One region of the Erwinia sp. TECH1 genome, then DNA from elsewhere that is predicted to be linked to it. Evidence: riboswitches for the same ligand, from Rfam matches in the RefSeq annotation. Region 1 holds a riboswitch; each other region holds the start of a gene.
What was found. Region 1 has a riboswitch for thiamine pyrophosphate ahead of thiB (thiamine ABC transporter substrate binding subunit). Riboswitches for the same ligand answer to the same signal wherever they lie in the genome.

Region 1 (4,192 bases):
AAGAGACAGCCATAAAAGCGAGGTAAACCGGGTTAATACGACGTTGACGCGTAAGCAACGATTTCATACCACATCCCTTGCAAATAAAGAGGCCCGCACGCGGGCGCAAACAGCAAGCATAGAAGAAAACGGGAAATGAAAAAAGCCAGCGGGCAAGACGCCTGCTGGCTGGTGAAAGCACACCTTACTCAGATATAAAGTCTTGAAAGCGCGCCATTCAAAAGAATGCCTCCCGCACTTTCATCGCTAACCAGTATTGCCTTAATATAGGGCAAGAAAAACAGGCGACTTTTCAGCAAGAGTTCCCCTTTTATGCAATCAACGCGTTTACAGCAGCAGTTTATCCGGCTCTGGCAGAGCTGCGAGGGCCAGCCGCAGGAAACCACGCTCGACCAGCTGGCGCTCCAGCTTAGCTGTTCGCGTCGCCATATGCGTAACCTGCTTGGCGCCATGCAGCAGGCGGGCTGGCTAACCTGGCAGGCAGAAGCCGGGCGCGGCAAGCGCTCGAAGCTGACGTTTCACTATACGGGCCTGGCGCTGCAGCAGCAGCGCGCGGAAGACCTGCTGGAGCAGGATCGCATCGATCAGCTGGTGCAGCTGGTCGGCGATAAAAATACCGTGCGGCAGATGCTGCTCTCTCATCTCGGCCGCAGCTTTCGCCAGGGAAAACATATCCTGCGGGTGCTCTATTATCGCTCGCTGCTGAACCTGAATCCCGCCACCGCGTTGCGTCGTTCGGAAACGCATCTGGCCCGGCAGATCTTCAGCGGCCTGACGCGCATAAATGAGGAAAACGGGGAAATCGAGCCGGATATCGCCCACCACTGGCAGTCGGTTTCTTCGCTGCACTGGCGCTTCTATTTACGCCCTGCGGTGCATTTCCATCACGGACGCGAGCTGGAGATGGCGGATGTGATCGCCACGCTGGAACGCGCGCGGACGCAGCCGCTTTTCGCCAATATCGTCCGTATTCACTCTTCCACGCCCTGGACGCTGGATATTCATCTGCACCAGCCCGACCGCTGGCTGCCGTGGCTGCTGGCGGGCGTCGGCGCGCTGATCGTGCCGAAAGAGTGGCCTTTTCTGCCCGATTTCAGCCGTCAGCCCGTCGGCACCGGGCCCTATGCCGTGGTGCGTAATCAGCAGAGCCAGCTTAAGATCGAAGCCTTCGACGCCTATTTCGGCTACCGCGCGCTGCTTGATGAGGTCAACATCTGGGTATTACCGGAAATCAGCGAGGAGCTGGTCTATTCCGGCGTCAGGCTGGAAGGCGGCAGCCTGGATGAAAAATCGGAAGAGAGCCGCCTTGAAGAAGGCTGCTATTTTCTGCTGTTCGACCAGCGTTCGCCGCTGGGACGGGACGAGCAGATCCGTCGCTGGGTCAGCGCCATCGCCAACCCGATAGCGTTGCTGAACCGTGCCGGAGCGGGCTATCAGCGCTACTGGTTTCCGGCCTACGGGCTGCTGCCGCGCTGGCATCATCGACGCGATCTGGACGCGCCGGAAAAGCCGACGGGCCTGACCTCGCTTACGCTGACCTGGTATGGCGATCATCTTGAGCATCAGGCTATTGCTAATTTGCTCCAGCCGCTGCTGGCTGCGCAAGGGGTGACGCTGGTTACGAAGCAGGTCGATTACGCCAGCTGGCATCAGGGCGAGGCGGAAAGCGACATCTGGCTGGGCAGCGCTAACTTTACGCTGCCGCTGGAGTTTTCGCTGTTTGCCCTGCTGTATGAGATCCCGCTGCTGCAACACTGCGTGCCGATTGACTGGCAGCAGGATGCGCAGCGCTGGCGCGAACAGCAGCTCCCGCTGGCCGACTGGAGCAGGCAGCTGACAGCCGACTGCTACTTTCATCCGCTTTTCCATCACTGGCTGCTGCTGGAAGGCGAACGCAGTATGCGCGGGGTGCGCATGAATACGCTGGGCTGGTTTGACTTCAAGTCCGCGTGGTTTGCACCGCCCGAATCATGATGCTTTCGCTACCCTGTAGAAATCATTAGAATAAGCCGTTCTCAACGGGGTGCGCGGCATTGGCCGACGCTGAGATAAACCCGTCGAACCTGACCCGGCTAATACCGGCGTAGGGATTTGAGAGTGCTTCACCTGCTCAGATCGCGCGTCGCCTGACCCTCAAGGAACTCCAGGTGCTAAAAAAAATCCTGCCTCTGCTGCTGCTCTGCTCGCTTTCCGCCGTTGCCGCCAAACCCGCGCTGACGGTTTATACCTATGACTCCTTCTCTTCCGAATGGGGACCCGGTCCGGCCATTAAAAAGGCTTTTGAGGCCGACTGCGGCTGCGAGCTGCGCTATGTCGCCCTGCCCGACGGCGTCGCGCTGCTGAACCGCCTGCGTATGGAAGGGAAAAACAGCCGCGCCGACGTGGTGCTGGGGCTGGATAACAACCTGCTGGACGCGGCGGAAAAAACCGGACTGTTTGCCGCCAGCGGCGTCGATACGCGCAGCGTCACCGTGCCGGGCGGCTGGTCAAACAGCACTTTCGTTCCCTACGACTACGGCTGGTTCGCCTTTGTCTATGACAAAACTAAACTGCAAAACCCGCCCAAAAGCCTGAAAGAGCTGGTCGAGGGCAGTCAGCCGCTGAAAATTATCTACGAAGATCCGCGCACCAGCACGCCGGGACTGGGCCTGCTGCTGTGGATGCAGAAAGTCTATGGCGATAACGCGCCCGCCGCCTGGCAGAAGCTGGCGCAGAAAACCGTGACCGTGACCAAAGGCTGGAGCGAGGCTTACGGCCTGTTTCTGAAGGGCGAAGCCGACATGGTGCTGAGCTACACCACCTCACCCGCTTATCATTTGATTGCCGAGAAAAAAACGCAGTATGCCGCTGCCGACTTTAGTGAAGGTCATTACCTCCAGGTGGAAGTCGCCGGGCAGCTTAAAACCAGTAAACAGCCGCAGCTGGCGCAGAAGTTTATGCAGTTTATACTGGCTCAGCCTTTCCAGCAGACCATTCCGCAGGGCAACTGGATGTATCCCGCCGTGGCGGGCAAGCTGCCGGCAGGCTTTGACACGCTGACCCTGCCGAAAACCACGCTGCAATATTCGTCGCAGGACGTCGCCAGCCATCGCAGCCAATGGATCAGCGAATGGCAACGCGCCGTCAGCCGCTAGCCAGCTATCAGCCTTCAGGCAGCCTCGTTCCTGGCTGCCTGGCCGCCACGCTGCTGGTCGCCGTGGCGCTGCTCGCCTTTATCGCGCTGGGGCGCAACGCGCCGGTCAGCGCCCGCGCGCTTTGGGAAGACAGCTATCTGTGGCACGTCCTCCGCTTTTCCTTCTGGCAGGCGTTTCTCTCCGCTTTGCTGGCGCTGACGCCCGCCGTGCCGCTGGCGCGGGCGTTGTATCGCCGCCGCTTTCCGGGCAGGCAACTCGTGCTGCGCCTTTGCGCGATGACGCTGGTGCTGCCGGTGCTGGTGGCGGTATTCGGTATCCTCAGCGTTTACGGGCGTACGGGATGGCTGGCGTCGCTGTGCGCCTGGCTGGGCGTGGACTATCACTTTACGCCTTATGGTTTGCAGGGCATTTTGTTGGCGCACGTCTTTTTTAACCTGCCGCTGGCCGCCAGGCTGCTACTGCAAACGCTGGAGCAAATCCCCACCGAACAGCGCCAGCTGGCCGCGCAGCTGGGCGTCACGGGCTGGCATCAGTTTCGCCTGGTTGAGTGGCCCTGGCTGCGGCGCCAGCTGCTGCCGGTCGGCTCGCTGATCTTTATGCTCTGCTTCGCCAGCTTCGCCACCGTGCTGGCGCTGGGCGGCGGCCCTAAGGCCACCACTATCGAGCTGGCGATTTTTCAGGCGCTGAATTTTGATTACGATCCCGGCCGCGCCGCCTTACTGGCGCTGCTGCAAATGATCTGCTGCCTGAGCCTGGTGTTGCTGAGCCAGCGGCTGAGTAAAGCGCTGCCGTCAGGCACCACTCATCTGCAAGGCTGGCGGGATAAGCAGGAAGCGCCGGGCGCGAAGCTGCTGGACGGCGTACTGCTGTTGCTGCTGCTGCTGCTGATCGCGCCGCCGCTGTTGGCCGTGACTGCCAGCGGCCTGAACAGCAACCTGTTTAGCGTCCTGCAACAGCCCGCGCTCTGGCAGGCGACCTTTACCTCGCTACGCATCGCCCTGGGCGCCGGCGTGCTCTGCGTGCTGCTGACCACGATGCTGCTGTGGAGCAGCCGCGAG
Region 2 (4,192 bases), 2.1 Mb from region 1:
GGTTATCGGCTGACCGCCGCTTAATGGCAAAAGAACTGGCGCTGGCGCAGCAGGCTGATTAGACTGGCTGTTTCCAGCGTCAGGCTTCGCGACGCACTAATGAAATGAAAATTGCCGCATGTCTACTGCCTATATCATTACCGCCAGCGAACCAGTCAATCAGCAAATCTATCGCTTTTTACGCCAGGATATTGTGACCTGCGTGATTTCACCGGGTGCCTTACTGTCTGAAAAAGAGGTTTCTGCCCGTTTCAGCGTCTCGCGCCAGCCGGTGCGGGAAGCCTTTATTAAGCTGGCCGAGGCCGATCTGGTGCAAATTCTGCCGCAGCGCGGCACCTTTGTGCGCAAGATTTCTGCGCGACGCGTTGCCGACGGCCGTTTTATTCGTGAAGCGGTGGAAACGGCGGTAATAAGGCGAGCGGCGACGGAAGCGACCCCAGAGGCGCTGGCCCGGCTGGAGCATAATTTGCGCCTGCAAAAGCTGTCTGCGGAGCGCAACGACAGCCAGGCGTTTTTGCTGCTGGATGATGAGTTCCACCGCCTTATCGCGCAGAGCATCAACTGTGAGCTGGCATGGGAAACGGTAGAAAATATCAAGGCGACGATGGATCGCGTGCGCTTCCTGACCCTCAGTAAGGTTTCGCCGCCGGAAAGCCTGATCAATCAGCATGAAGAGATCCTGCAGGCGCTGCTGGCGAAAGACGCCGACGCCGCCGAACGGGCGCTGCGGCATCATTTGCAGGAGATGATTTTTTCCATCACGCCGATTGCAGAGCAAAACGGCGCGTGGTTTGAACAGGAGTAATCCTGCCGGGCTGGCGAGCGGTTCCGGCCGTCAGCGTCCTTCCACCCGCGCGTCTCATCACTACCGCTACACGCGCCGGTTCAGCCGTAACGTTTTCGCTCGTCGATGCACTACTAATCATCCTCTCCCGGCCCGTCAGCAGTTTGCCCGCTGATAGCGTTCCAGCGCGCTACCACCAGCGGTAGAAATGATGCACCGGGCCAATGCCTTTACCCACTTCCAGCGTATCTGCGTGCTGCAATGCGCCCTGCAGCCACTGTTTCGCTGCGCTTACCGTACCCGGCCAGCTGGTATGACGCGGGCGCAGCGCGGCCAGCGCGGAAGAAAGCGTGCAGCCGGTGCCGTGCGTATTTTTAGTCGGCACGCGCGGCGCGGTAAAGCGCTCTTCTCCTTCCGGGGTCAGCAGCCAGTCCGGGCTTTCGTTGTCGCTCAGGTGGCCGCCTTTCATCAGCACCGCCTGACAGCCCAGCGCCAGCAGCGCCCTGCCCTGTTGCAGCATCTCCTGTTCGTTGCGGGCCGGTGAGCACTCCAGCAGCGCAGCGGCTTCCGGCAGATTCGGCGTGATAATGGAAACCTGCGGCAGCAGTTTTTCCCGCAGCGTCGCCACGGCCCGCCCGGAAAGCAGCGGATCGCCGCTTTTCGCCAGCATCACCGTATCCAACACCCGCCAGGGGATCGCCGCCTTTGCCAGCCCTTCTGCTACCGCCTCCACAATATCGCTGTCCTGCAACATACCGATTTTGACGCTGTCGATGCGCACGTCGCTTAATACCGAGGCTAGCTGGGCCGAAACAAAATCGGCCGCCACGGGATAGACGGCCTGCACGCCGCAGGTGTTCTGCGCCACCAGCGCGGTGATCACGCTGGTACCGTAGGCTTCAAGCGCGGAGAACGTTTTCAGATCGGCCTGGATCCCGGCTCCGCCGCTGGGATCCGTACCGGCGATGGTCAATGCGTTGACTCTCATACCGCCTCCTTGTACAGACGGTAGAGCGCATCGAGAAACAGCGGTTCAAAGGTGCCCGGCCCGTTGGCCGCCGCCGCCGCCTGCTCGCCCGCCTGGCTCATTACCCGACAGGCGGCAGCGATATGCAGCAGCCTGTCGCCCGGCAGTGCGCAAAATGCGGCCACCACGGCGGAGAGCGCGCAGCCCGTGCCGACCACGCGCGTCATCAGCGGAGAGCCGCCCGATACCGCCAGCAGCCGCCGTCCATCGGTGACGTAATCCGTTTCGCACGTCACGGCAACCACCGCGCCGCTGGACTGCGCCAGCTGAATAGCGGCCTCCAGCGCGGCGGAAGGATGATGCTGGCTGTCGACGCCGCGACCGGAAACCGCCTGTCGGGCCAGCGCCATAATTTCAGAGGCGTTGCCGCGAATGGCGGCAGGACGGAATGCCAGCAGCCGCTGGCAAAAATCGCTGCGAAAAGTCAGCGCGCCGACGGCAACCGGATCCAGCGTCCACGGTCGGCCTGCCGCCGTCGCTCCCTGCACCGCGGCCAGCATCGCTTCGCTACGTGCAGCGGTCAGCGTGCCGACGTTGATCAGCACGGCATCGGCAATGGCGCTGAACTGTGCCGCTTCCACAGGTTCAGTCACCATCGCGGGCGACGCGTCCAGCGCCAGCAGCACGTTAGCCGTCAGGCTTTGTACCACATCATTGGTCAGGCAGTGAACCAGCGGCGACCGCTGGCGGAACAGAGCAAGAGACGCGGCCGGGCTGGCCGTATAGTGAGTAGGTTGGATCATAGCGCTCCCAACCGGCGATCAAGAAGGCGATGCGATAAAGCATCTGACTTCCCTCCGCTGGCATTATCCAGTTCAGGTTCAACGGGTATTTCTCAGCCTTCACAAGGAAGGGCACCCCGAGTCGTAGTGCTTGCCAGCATAGGGAAACGCGCTGTTTTACGCAAGCGCGGAACGGCTTGCTAACGCAGATAGCGCCAGGGTTTACACTGCTGCCAGCGCCAGCGCCAGCAGCAGCAGCGGCGGACGGCATGGATTGGCGGCCTGGCCTGGGATTACACGCTGCCGATAGTCCCTGGCACCCTGCATCTGGGCATGGACATGCACTGGCTTCATCGTCCGGCAGGCCAGGGCAAAGTAACCGTTAGCGATGGCCACAACCGTGACGCCTTCCGTACCGGCAACGGCGGCGATGCGCTGGCTGTGCAAGCGGAGGCCAGGCTGGCCGTTACCGACAATGTGACCTTCTCCACCCGCCTCAACCATCAGCGCAGGCTGCAACGGGAAGGCGCCAACGACTGGCTGCTGGCTGGCGGCGTGACGGTGAATTTCTGATTATTTTCCGGCGGTCTCTTTTGCCGCCGGGAATTTTTGCGTCATACTCTCCGATCCCGTAGCGGCTTTTGATAAAGTCCGCCCATTCGCTAATCTGAACGCCATCCCTGTCCTGACGAGAAGTAAGATGACAAGACCGCTTAATGAACAATACGGCATCAGCGTCGCGGCGCTGCAAATGCTGCACTATCTGCAACAGATAGCGCGCGGCGATCGTGCCTTTACCATTCAGGATACCGTGCTGAATAGCCGCTGTAACGTTACGCCCCCCGACAATTTCCGCCTGCTGGATCAGCTTTTTGAAGCGGGCAAAATCGATTATGACTATCGCGGCACGGGCATTGAGGGCGAAAGACACGTAAAGCCCGTCTGGGGAGAGAACGGATGACGGTACGCGCCTTTACCGAAGCCGACCGCCCTTTTCTGCGCACGCTGTTTCTGGCCGCCCGCAAGGCGAACTGGCACTGGCTTGACGGCAGCGCCTGGCAGCTGGAGGATTTCGACCGCGTAACGCTGGGCGAACGCATCCTGGTCGCCGAGCACGACGGCCACCGCACGGGCTTTGCCGCGCTGCTGCCCGCCGATAATTTTTTGCACAGTTTATTTGTCGACCCGGCGTGTCAGGGTCAGGGTATTGGCAGCGAGCTGCTGGAGGCGGTGCAGGCCGGCTTCACGTCGACCGGCGCGCTAAAGTGCCTTAAGGCAAACGACCGGGCGCTGGCTTTTTATCAGGGTCACGGCTGGCAGGTTATCAGCAGCGGTGAAGGCGAACAGGGAGAATATCTGCTGCTGCACTACGTGCTGTAAAAGAAAACGGGCGCCTGGTGCGCCCGTATCGCACATTTGCCGTCAGACTACACGGAAAGCGATATCGTCCGGGATCACTTCGCCATCCCAGTAGAGCTGTGCGGCGACCTGGCCTGCCAGCTGGCGATACAGCCAGGTAAATTCGCTGTCGGGACGGCGCACCACCGTCGGCATTCCGTCGTCCAGATCCTCGCGCAGCGTGATGTGCAGCGGCAGCTGGCTCAGCAGGCGCGTGTGATACTGTTCCGCCAGCGCCAGCGCGCCGCCGCTGCCGAAAAT
Region 3 (4,192 bases), 1.4 Mb from region 1:
TGGTCAATACCAGCGGCATCAGCCAGCGTTGCAGGCCGGGCGAAAAGGTCATCAGCAGCGCCAGCAGGGCGCCGAGCAGCACGCCCGCGATAAGCCCGCCGGCGATTTCAGTAGCGGTAATAAGCGTGTGGTAAGCGAGATAGCCAGCGTTATCCCGCATAGCCGCAGCCACGGCGATGGGCGAGGGCAACAGAAAAGCCGGGATGCTGCCAGGCGTGGCCAGCTGCCACAGCGCCATCAGCCCGACAAATACCGTGACGCCACGGCGTATCGTTGCTGCATTCATGCCATGTCCTCTGTCAGCTGGCGCATAAGCTGCGCCTGGCTACGCAATAAATTGGGATCGTCGGGCGCTCGCGGCGGCTGACCAGCCAGCTCAGGAAGCTCGCTAAGCCCGGCAGCAGAAAGGATCAGCAGGCGATGACTGAGGCGACAGGCTTCTACTGGATCGTGCGTAATCAGCAGCACGGTGCAGTCGGCCAGCAGCTCTGCGGCCAGCGCCTGAATTTGGGCGCGGGTAATGGCATCAAGAGCGGAAAAGGGTTCATCCATTAGCACAATGGGCCGTCGCTCGTACAAGGTCCGGGCGAGCGCGACACGCTGACGCATCCCGCCCGACAGCGTGGTGGGCAGCGCGCCGGCATTGCCAGCCAGGCCCACGCGTTCAAGCAGATGTTCTGCCCATTGTCTGTCAGCTTTCTCGCCGCGTAAACGCGCACCCAGCGCGACATTATCGATCGCGCTAAGCCACGGATAGAGCAGATCCCGCTGTCCCATCCAGGCGATGCGTCCGGCAACCGGCAGCCCATCGCTACCCAGCACCGATCCTGTCGAGGGTGCAAGCAGCCCCGCAATGATCTTCAGCAGGCTGCTTTTACCGACGCCGCTGGGGCCAAGCAGAGAAGTAAAGCGGCCACCTGCCAGCGTAAAGCTCAGCTGCTTAAATAACGTACGATCGCTAAAATGCAGGCTGACCGCCTTCACCTCTATACCCGGCGTCATCGCGCTTCCGGCGTAGCACAGGCAGCATCAAGCCCCATCTGCCAGAATGCCGTTTCCAGCCGTGTCGCGGTGGCGAATATTCCCGCCAGCGCCTCAAAGCGGCTCGCGCCGCCGCGCTGGGCGGCCAGGTTTTCAAACAGCGTCAGCGAAGCCTGCACGCCGCTCAGGTAAAGCGGAGCGCCATAGTTTTCAATCCACGGCGCGTAGGGATTGCCGGTCAATACGGTTTGCGTATCGTTCAGCAAGCCGACGCCGATCTCGGCATAGCCAGCCACGCAGGGCATCAGGGCGGTCAACAGATCGAGCGCGTCGCCCGCGTGACCAATATCCAGCACATAGCGGGTATAATTTAGCGTTTCTGGCGCCTCGGTTTCCGCCGCCATCGCCTTCCCGGTCAGGCCCCACTGCGCGCAGTAGCGCACGTGGAGCGGCAGTTCGTCGACGATGGCGTTCAGCGAGCGGATTGCCGCACGCATCTCCGGCAGCGTTTGAAATTTGCTGACCAGCAGCGCGTAGGCGCGGGCAAAATGGATAAGGAACAGATAGTCCTGGATAAGGTAACGGCGAAAAGCCGACGCAGGCAGGGTGCCGTCAGCCAGCTGGCGAACAAAAGGGTGATGGATATAGTGCAGCCAGCGATCGCCGGTCTGTTGACGCAGCCGTCCGTAGAAACCGTCAAACACGGAACCTCCTCAATACTTGAGATCCGGTCAGGCGCGGGAACGTGCGTTATCTGGCTCAGCCGTCCCTTCGCTGGCATGACCCAGATCAGGTTCAAAGGGTTCGGCTTGCGCCATCTCAGCCCGTAACAGGACACCCCTCGGTGCGTATTGTTATACGGTATTTACTTTCTGTTTACAATGCGCAGGCTCAGCACCATTGTGGATTCAGGTCGCTGGCCTCTATGGGTTATTAATAGCGCCATTCGGTAACATTCTGAAAGCAAAAAACCGGTCGGAAGCCGCATGCTGTTCTAAGCTAAAAACTGGTTTGTAATGTGATGCGGAGTCGTATGAAACAACAAAATAAGACTATTGGAATAGCGCCTTACGGTGGTTCAGCGGGGGGGTGGGGAGCGTTAAAGGCCGTTGCCGACGCGATCCGCGGCCAGATGTCGGTCAAACAGGACGTGATCGCGTTGTTTAAAGTCAACCAGCCGCAGGGCTTCGATTGTCCCGGCTGCGCGTGGCCCGATCCTCAGCACGGTTCCTCCTTTGAATTTTGCGAAAATGGCGCCAAGGCCGTTTCCTGGGAAGCCACCAGCAAGCGCACCACGCCGGAATTTTTCTCTGCCCATACCGTCAGTGAGCTTTGGCAACGCAACGCTTTTGAGCTGGAAGGCGAAGGCCGTCTGACTCACCCGATGAAATACGATGCGGCCACCGATACCTATCAGCCTATAGAATGGGAAACCGCCTTCCGTGAAATCGGCGAAAAGCTGCAAAGCTACGAAGATCCGGATAGCGTGGAGTTCTATACCTCAGGCCGCGCTTCTAACGAAGCAGCGTTTCTCTGGCAGCTGTTCGCGCGCGAATACGGCACTAATAATTTCCCGGATTGCTCTAATATGTGCCATGAGCCGACCAGCGTCGGCCTGCCGCAGTCCATCGGCATAGGCAAAGGCACCATCGAACTGGAAGATTTCGATCACTGCGATCTGGTGCTGTGTATCGGCCATAACCCCGGCACTAATCATCCACGCATGCTGGGTACGCTACGTGAAGTCTCCAAACGCGGCGCAACCATCGTGGCGATCAATCCGCTGCGGGAAAGAGGGCTTGAACGCTTTACCTCTCCGCAAAGCCCGGTAGAAATGCTGTCGCTCAGCTCCACCACGCTCGCTTCTACCTATTACAAAGTGCGCGTTGGCGGCGATGCCGCCATGCTGAAAGGCGTGATGAAGTGTCTGCTGGTGATGCACGAGCGGGCGCTGGCGGCCGGAGAGCCCGGCGTGCTGGACGAAAGCTTTATCAGCGAACATACCGAAGGTTTTGACGCCCTGAAGGCGGACCTGGATGCCACCGACTGGCCGCATATTCTGAAAGTCTCCGGTATGACGTTTGAAGAGATCCAGAATATTGCCCACCTGTATGCCAAAGCAGAAAGAACCATTATCTGTTACGGCATGGGTATCACCCAGCACCAGTACGGCACGCAAAATGTACAGCAAATCGCTAACCTGCTGTTGATGCGTGGCAATATCGGCAAGAAAGGCGCGGGCATCTGCCCACTGCGCGGCCACTCTAACGTACAGGGCGATCGTACCGTCGGCATTACTGAAATCCCGCCGCAGTCGCTGCTGGACAACCTGGAAAAAGTGTTTGGCTTTAAGCCGCCGCAGAAACATGGACACGGTGCGGTGCAGGCTATTCAGGCGATCCGCGACGGCCACTCCAAAGCACTGCTTTGCCTGGGCGGCAACCTGGCGGAGGCGATCTCCGATCCGCAGCAAACCTTCGAGGCGATGCGCAAGCTGGATCTGGTGGTGCATATGGCGACCAAGCTGAACCGCTCGCATCTGCTGTTGGGCAAACATAACTATCTGCTGCCGGTGCTTGGCCGAACCGAAATCGACAGGCAGGCATCGGGCGAGCAGAGCGTGACCGTGGAAGATTCCATGTCGATGGTGCACGCCTCGCGCGGCTCGCTGAAGCCCGCTTCGGAATGGCTGAAGTCGGAGCCGGCCATCGTAGCGGGTCTGGCGAAAGCCACGCTGCCCAACACTAAGGTGAACTGGGACAGAATGATCGGCGACTACAGCTTTATCCGCCAGGCTATCGAAGCCGTTTTCCCGGCCTTTGAGGATTTTAACCGCAAGATCCTACAGCCGGGCGGCTTCCGTCTTTACAACGCCGCGTCGGAACGCAAATGGCTGACGCCGTCGGGTAAAGCGCAGTTTAAGATCATGCAGGGCATTAACGAGGATCCGCGTTCGCTGAAGTGCCACGATTTGGTGCTGACGACGCTGCGCAGTCACGATCAGTACAACACCACGCTGTACGGGCTGAACGATCGCTATCGCGGCGTGACGGGAAGGCGGGACGTGCTGTTTATCTCGGCAGATGAGGCAGAAAAACGCCGCCTGCGGGTCGGCGACAAGGTGCATATGGTGGCGCTCGATCCGGACGGCAAGCAGACCTCGCGACGCCTGGATAATCTGACGATAGTGGTTTACGACATGGCGCCTGGC
Region 4 (4,192 bases), 580 kb from region 1:
GCGCGATCCAGTTCCGCGTCATCATGCGTGGATAACCCCAGCCGCAGCCCGGCGCGGTGGATCGCATCCAGATCGGCAATAGCCAGATCTTTTTGGCCCAGGTGTACGCCATAGGCGCCATGCTGAATCGCCAGCCGCCAGTAATCGTTGATAAACAGACGGGCCTGATAGCGTTTACCTAACTCGATGGCCGCGGCGATATCCTGTTCCACCGCCGCTTCCGGCAGATCTTTAATGCGCAGCTGGATAGTGCGCACGCCAGCCGCCAGCAAACGCTCGATCCAGATGACGCTGTCCACCACCGGATAAAGCCCCAGCCTGGCTGCCGTCAGGGGAAAAGCGCTACGGCTCATTATTTTTCCTCCTGCGTTAAGGCATCCATGGCATGGTAAAGCTCGCCGCCACGACGGCGGAACGTCTCTGACATCTCCGCCATGCCGATCGCTATCGGCTCTGCTTCCGCTTCCTGTTTTGCTGCGTATTCGCGGACTTCCTGGGTGATTTTCATCGAGCAGAATTTCGGGCCGCACATGGAGCAGAAGTGGGCAACCTTACCGGACTCCTGCGGCAGCGTTTCATCGTGGAAAGCGCGTGCGGTATGCGGATCCAGCGCCAGGTTGAACTGATCTTCCCAGCGGAATTCAAAACGCGCTTTCGACATGGCGTTGTCACGGATCTGCGCGCCGGGATGGCCTTTGGCAAGATCCGCCGCGTGGGCCGCGATCTTGTAGGTAATCAAACCTTGTTTGACATCTTCTTTATTCGGCAGGCCCAGATGTTCTTTCGGCGTAACGTAGCAGAGCATGGCGCAGCCGAACCAGCCAATCATCGCCGCGCCGATGCCGGAGGTAAAATGGTCGTAGCCAGGCGCGATATCGGTAGTCAGCGGGCCAAGCGTATAGAAAGGCGCCTCGTGGCAGTGTTCGAGCTGCTCGGTCATATTGCGTCTGATCATTTGCATCGGCACGTGTCCCGGCCCTTCAATCATCACCTGCACGTCATATTCCCAGGCGATTTTCGTCAGCTCGCCCAGCGTGCGCAGCTCGGCAAACTGCGCCTCGTCGTTGGCATCCTGTATTGAGCCAGGACGCAGGCCGTCACCCAGCGACAGCGAGACGTCGTAAGCGGCGCAGATCTCGCAAATGTCACTGAAGCGTTCGTAGAGAAAGCTTTCACGATGATGCGACAGGCACCACTTCGCCATAATGGAGCCGCCGCGCGAAACGATGCCGGTCAGGCGTTTCGCCGTCATCGGCACATAGCGCAGCAGCACGCCGGCATGGATGGTGAAGTAATCCACGCCCTGCTCAGCCTGCTCCAGCAGTGTGTCGCGGAATATTTCCCAGTTGAGGTCTTCCGCCACGCCGTTGACTTTTTCCAGCGCCTGATAGATCGGCACCGTACCAATCGGCAGCGGGCTGTTGCGCAGGATCCACTCGCGGGTTTCATGGATATTTCGCCCGGTGGAGAGGTCCATCACCGTATCCGCTCCCCAGCGTGCCGACCAGACCAGCTTTTCGACCTCTTCTTCAATCGAAGAACTGACCGCAGAGTTGCCGATATTGGCGTTGATCTTCACCAGGAAATTGCGGCCGATAATCATCGGCTCCGATTCAGGATGGTTGATATTGGCCGGGATAATCGCGCGTCCGGCAGCCACTTCCTGACGAACAAACTCGGCGGTGATATTTTCCGGCAGCCGCGCGCCAAAATCCTGTCCCGGATGCTGCTGCAACAGCACCTCGCTGCGAACGCGCTCGCGGCCCATGTTTTCGCGCAGCGCGATAAATTCCATTTCCGGCGTGATAATGCCCTGGCGCGCGTAGTGCAGCTGCGTGACGCGGCGACCAGCCTGGGCGCGGCGCGGCCGCGGCAGATTCTCAAAGCGCAGATGATCAAGCCCTTCGTCCGCCAGACGCTGCTGCGTATAAACGGAGCTTAATTGCTCAATCGGTTGCGTATCGGCGCGCTCTGCAATCCAGCTTTCCCGCAGCCTGGCGATACCGGCACGCACGTCAATAGCGGCGTCGGGATCGCCATAAGGGCCGGCGGTATCGTAAACCGGCACCGGTTCGTTTTCTTCAAACTGTGGATTGTCTTTGCCGCCGCCGGTCAGGGTGGGCGAGAGCTGAATTTCACGCATGGGAACGCGCAGATCGGCTCGCGAACCGGTCAGATAAATGCGTCTGGAATTGGGGAAAGCAGTGCCCTGTAAAGCAGCGATAAACTGCTGCGCTTCAGCGCGCTGTTCGCGGCGGTTGGATTTCTTAACCTGGGTAGACATAGCAAGTTCCTGACTTAAGGGAAATTTGCTTGTCCGGAGTTCGGAGGAGTAAGCGCAGAGCCGATGGCCCTGACCTGGATCTTTACTCTTGTTCCCTTCGCAGGTTCTAACCTGATCAGGTTCCGCGGATCCCGAATTAACGGTCTCAGCCCCGAGGGGCACTCCGACAAGAAGAAGTCTGGCTTTCGCCAGAGGCAATCATGCGATTGCCTTTTCAGCATAAAGGGGCGTTATGGAAAGCTCAAGGGATTAAACAGTTAACTTTTCAGGCAGGACGAGCCATCGCAGAGTCATTAGCGGCGGACTTATCCGCATACTTCTCCAGCGCCAGCTGAATAAATTTATCTTCCAGGGTGAAGCGGGCTTCCAGCGCTTCGCCGACGATCGACAGCGCCTGCTGGAACTCCAGATAGTTATCGTGATCGATGGCGTTTTCCAGATGGGCGTCGTAAATCGCCATAATCTGTTCGGTATTCGCCTGTAGCGAAGGATAAATCAGCGCCGCTTTGGCCAGCTGGTCGGTGCCTTCCATTTCCTGAATAAACCGTTCGTACGCCGTGAAGTGGCCGGTTGAGAGATAATCAACCAGGCTTTGACAGAAGTTATCCAGCGCCTCTTCGTCGAGCGTAGTCAGCGATTCTTTGTTAGGCTTCATGCCAACCATTTGATAATAAGCAACTAACAACTGCTTGCGTGAGTGAAGGCAAAAGTCTACCAGTTCGCTGCATCCGCCTACGCGTGAGGCCAAAACTTCCAGCTGGTCAAGCATGAGTGACTCCAAAAGTGTTATTTTAACTGTCTATCCCAATCCGGTAAGTGCGTGAAGTGAGGATGAGCAATTTATGGAACTTGAGATTTCAAGCGTAGACGCTGGCTGGTGGATTGTCAGCCATGAACAGAAACTTTGGCTGCCAAAAGGTCAATTACCGTACGGAAACGCACAAGATTTAGGCCTGGCCGGCTCGAAAGGCGCGCTGATTGGCGAATGGCAGGGCGAACCTGTACGGCTGATTAGCGAAAATCGTCCGGAAGGGATGGCGTCGCTGCGGCAGCTGCTCGATCAGGATCCCGCCCTGTTTCAGCTGGCGGGACGCGGCATCCAGCTGGCCGAATTTTATCGCTCGCATCAGTGGTGCGGCTACTGTGGACACGCGATGCATCGCAGCAAAACGGAATGGGCCTGCCTGTGTGGCCACTGCCGCCAGCGCTATTATCCGCAAATTGCGCCCTGCATCATCGTGGCCATTCGTCGCGGCGATGAAATCCTGCTGGCTCAGCATACCCGACACCGCAACGGCATCTACACGGTGCTGGCGGGTTTTGTGGAGGTAGGCGAAACGCTGGAGCAAACCGTAGCGCGCGAGGTGATGGAGGAGAGCGGCATCAAGGTGAAAAACCTGCGCTATGTTTCCTCGCAGCCCTGGCCTTTCCCGCAGTCATTGATGATGGCGTTTATGGCCGACTACGACAGCGGCGAGATCAACATTGATCCCAAAGAGCTGCTGGATGCCAACTGGTATCGCTACGACGCCTTGCCACAGCTGCCGCCGGCGGGAACGGTGGCCCGTCGGCTGATAGAAGACACCGTCGCGCTCTGCCGCGCCGCTGCGGAATAACTGATATACTGTGCGTCTGAATGAAAAAGAGTCCTGAAGATGAGTGAACTGAAGAACGATCGTTATTTGCGTGCTCTGCTGCGTCAGCCGGTAGACGTTACGCCCGTATGGATGATGCGTCAGGCCGGACGGTATTTGCCGGAGTACAAGGCGACGCGCGCCCAGGCCGGCGACTTTATGTCGCTGTGTAAAAATGCTGAGCTGGCCTGTGAAGTCACGCTGCAACCGCTGCGTCGCTACGCGCTGGATGCGGCGATCCTCTTCTCTGATATCCTGACCATCCCTGATGCGA

Region 2: it holds a riboswitch for thiamine pyrophosphate, as region 1 does, so the genes downstream of both, thiM (hydroxyethylthiazole kinase) here and thiB (thiamine ABC transporter substrate binding subunit) in region 1, are expected to answer to the same signal.
Region 3: it holds a riboswitch for thiamine pyrophosphate, as region 1 does, so the genes downstream of both, ACVWZ0_RS11355 (TenA family protein) here and thiB (thiamine ABC transporter substrate binding subunit) in region 1, are expected to answer to the same signal.
Region 4: it holds a riboswitch for thiamine pyrophosphate, as region 1 does, so the genes downstream of both, thiC (phosphomethylpyrimidine synthase ThiC) here and thiB (thiamine ABC transporter substrate binding subunit) in region 1, are expected to answer to the same signal.

Annotation. Positions count from the first base shown of each region.
Region 1 is NZ_JBSRZK010000001.1:1,033,078-1,037,269, reverse strand. Features, by position in the region: gene ACVWZ0_RS04775 (sugar efflux transporter) at 1-67, opposite strand, end outside; gene sgrR (HTH-type transcriptional regulator SgrR) at 313-1,974, shown strand; TPP riboswitch at 2,010-2,108, shown strand; gene thiB (thiamine ABC transporter substrate binding subunit) at 2,148-3,134, shown strand; gene thiP (thiamine/thiamine pyrophosphate ABC transporter permease ThiP) at 3,110-4,192, shown strand, end outside.
Region 2 is NZ_JBSRZK010000001.1:3,170,699-3,174,890, forward strand. Features, by position in the region: gene ACVWZ0_RS14910 (mannitol dehydrogenase family protein) at 1-13, shown strand, start outside; gene ACVWZ0_RS14915 (GntR family transcriptional regulator) at 119-805, shown strand; gene thiD (bifunctional hydroxymethylpyrimidine kinase/phosphomethylpyrimidine kinase) at 975-1,772, opposite strand; gene thiM (hydroxyethylthiazole kinase) at 1,769-2,554, opposite strand; TPP riboswitch at 2,587-2,683, opposite strand; gene ACVWZ0_RS14930 (hypothetical protein) at 2,756-2,878, opposite strand; gene ACVWZ0_RS14935 (hypothetical protein) at 2,873-3,106, shown strand; gene ACVWZ0_RS14940 (hypothetical protein) at 3,234-3,494, shown strand; gene ACVWZ0_RS14945 (GNAT family N-acetyltransferase) at 3,491-3,913, shown strand; gene apbC (iron-sulfur cluster carrier protein ApbC) at 3,956-4,192, opposite strand, start outside.
Region 3 is NZ_JBSRZK010000001.1:2,421,619-2,425,810, forward strand. Features, by position in the region: gene ACVWZ0_RS11345 (ABC transporter permease) at 1-286, opposite strand, end outside; gene ACVWZ0_RS11350 (ABC transporter ATP-binding protein) at 283-1,002, opposite strand; gene ACVWZ0_RS11355 (TenA family protein) at 999-1,685, opposite strand; TPP riboswitch at 1,731-1,833, opposite strand; gene ACVWZ0_RS11360 (FdhF/YdeP family oxidoreductase) at 2,015-4,192, shown strand, end outside.
Region 4 is NZ_JBSRZK010000001.1:457,942-462,133, forward strand. Features, by position in the region: gene thiE (thiamine phosphate synthase) at 1-353, opposite strand, end outside; gene thiC (phosphomethylpyrimidine synthase ThiC) at 353-2,284, opposite strand; TPP riboswitch at 2,360-2,460, opposite strand; gene rsd (sigma D regulator) at 2,550-3,053, opposite strand; gene nudC (NAD(+) diphosphatase) at 3,127-3,900, shown strand; gene hemE (uroporphyrinogen decarboxylase) at 3,940-4,192, shown strand, end outside.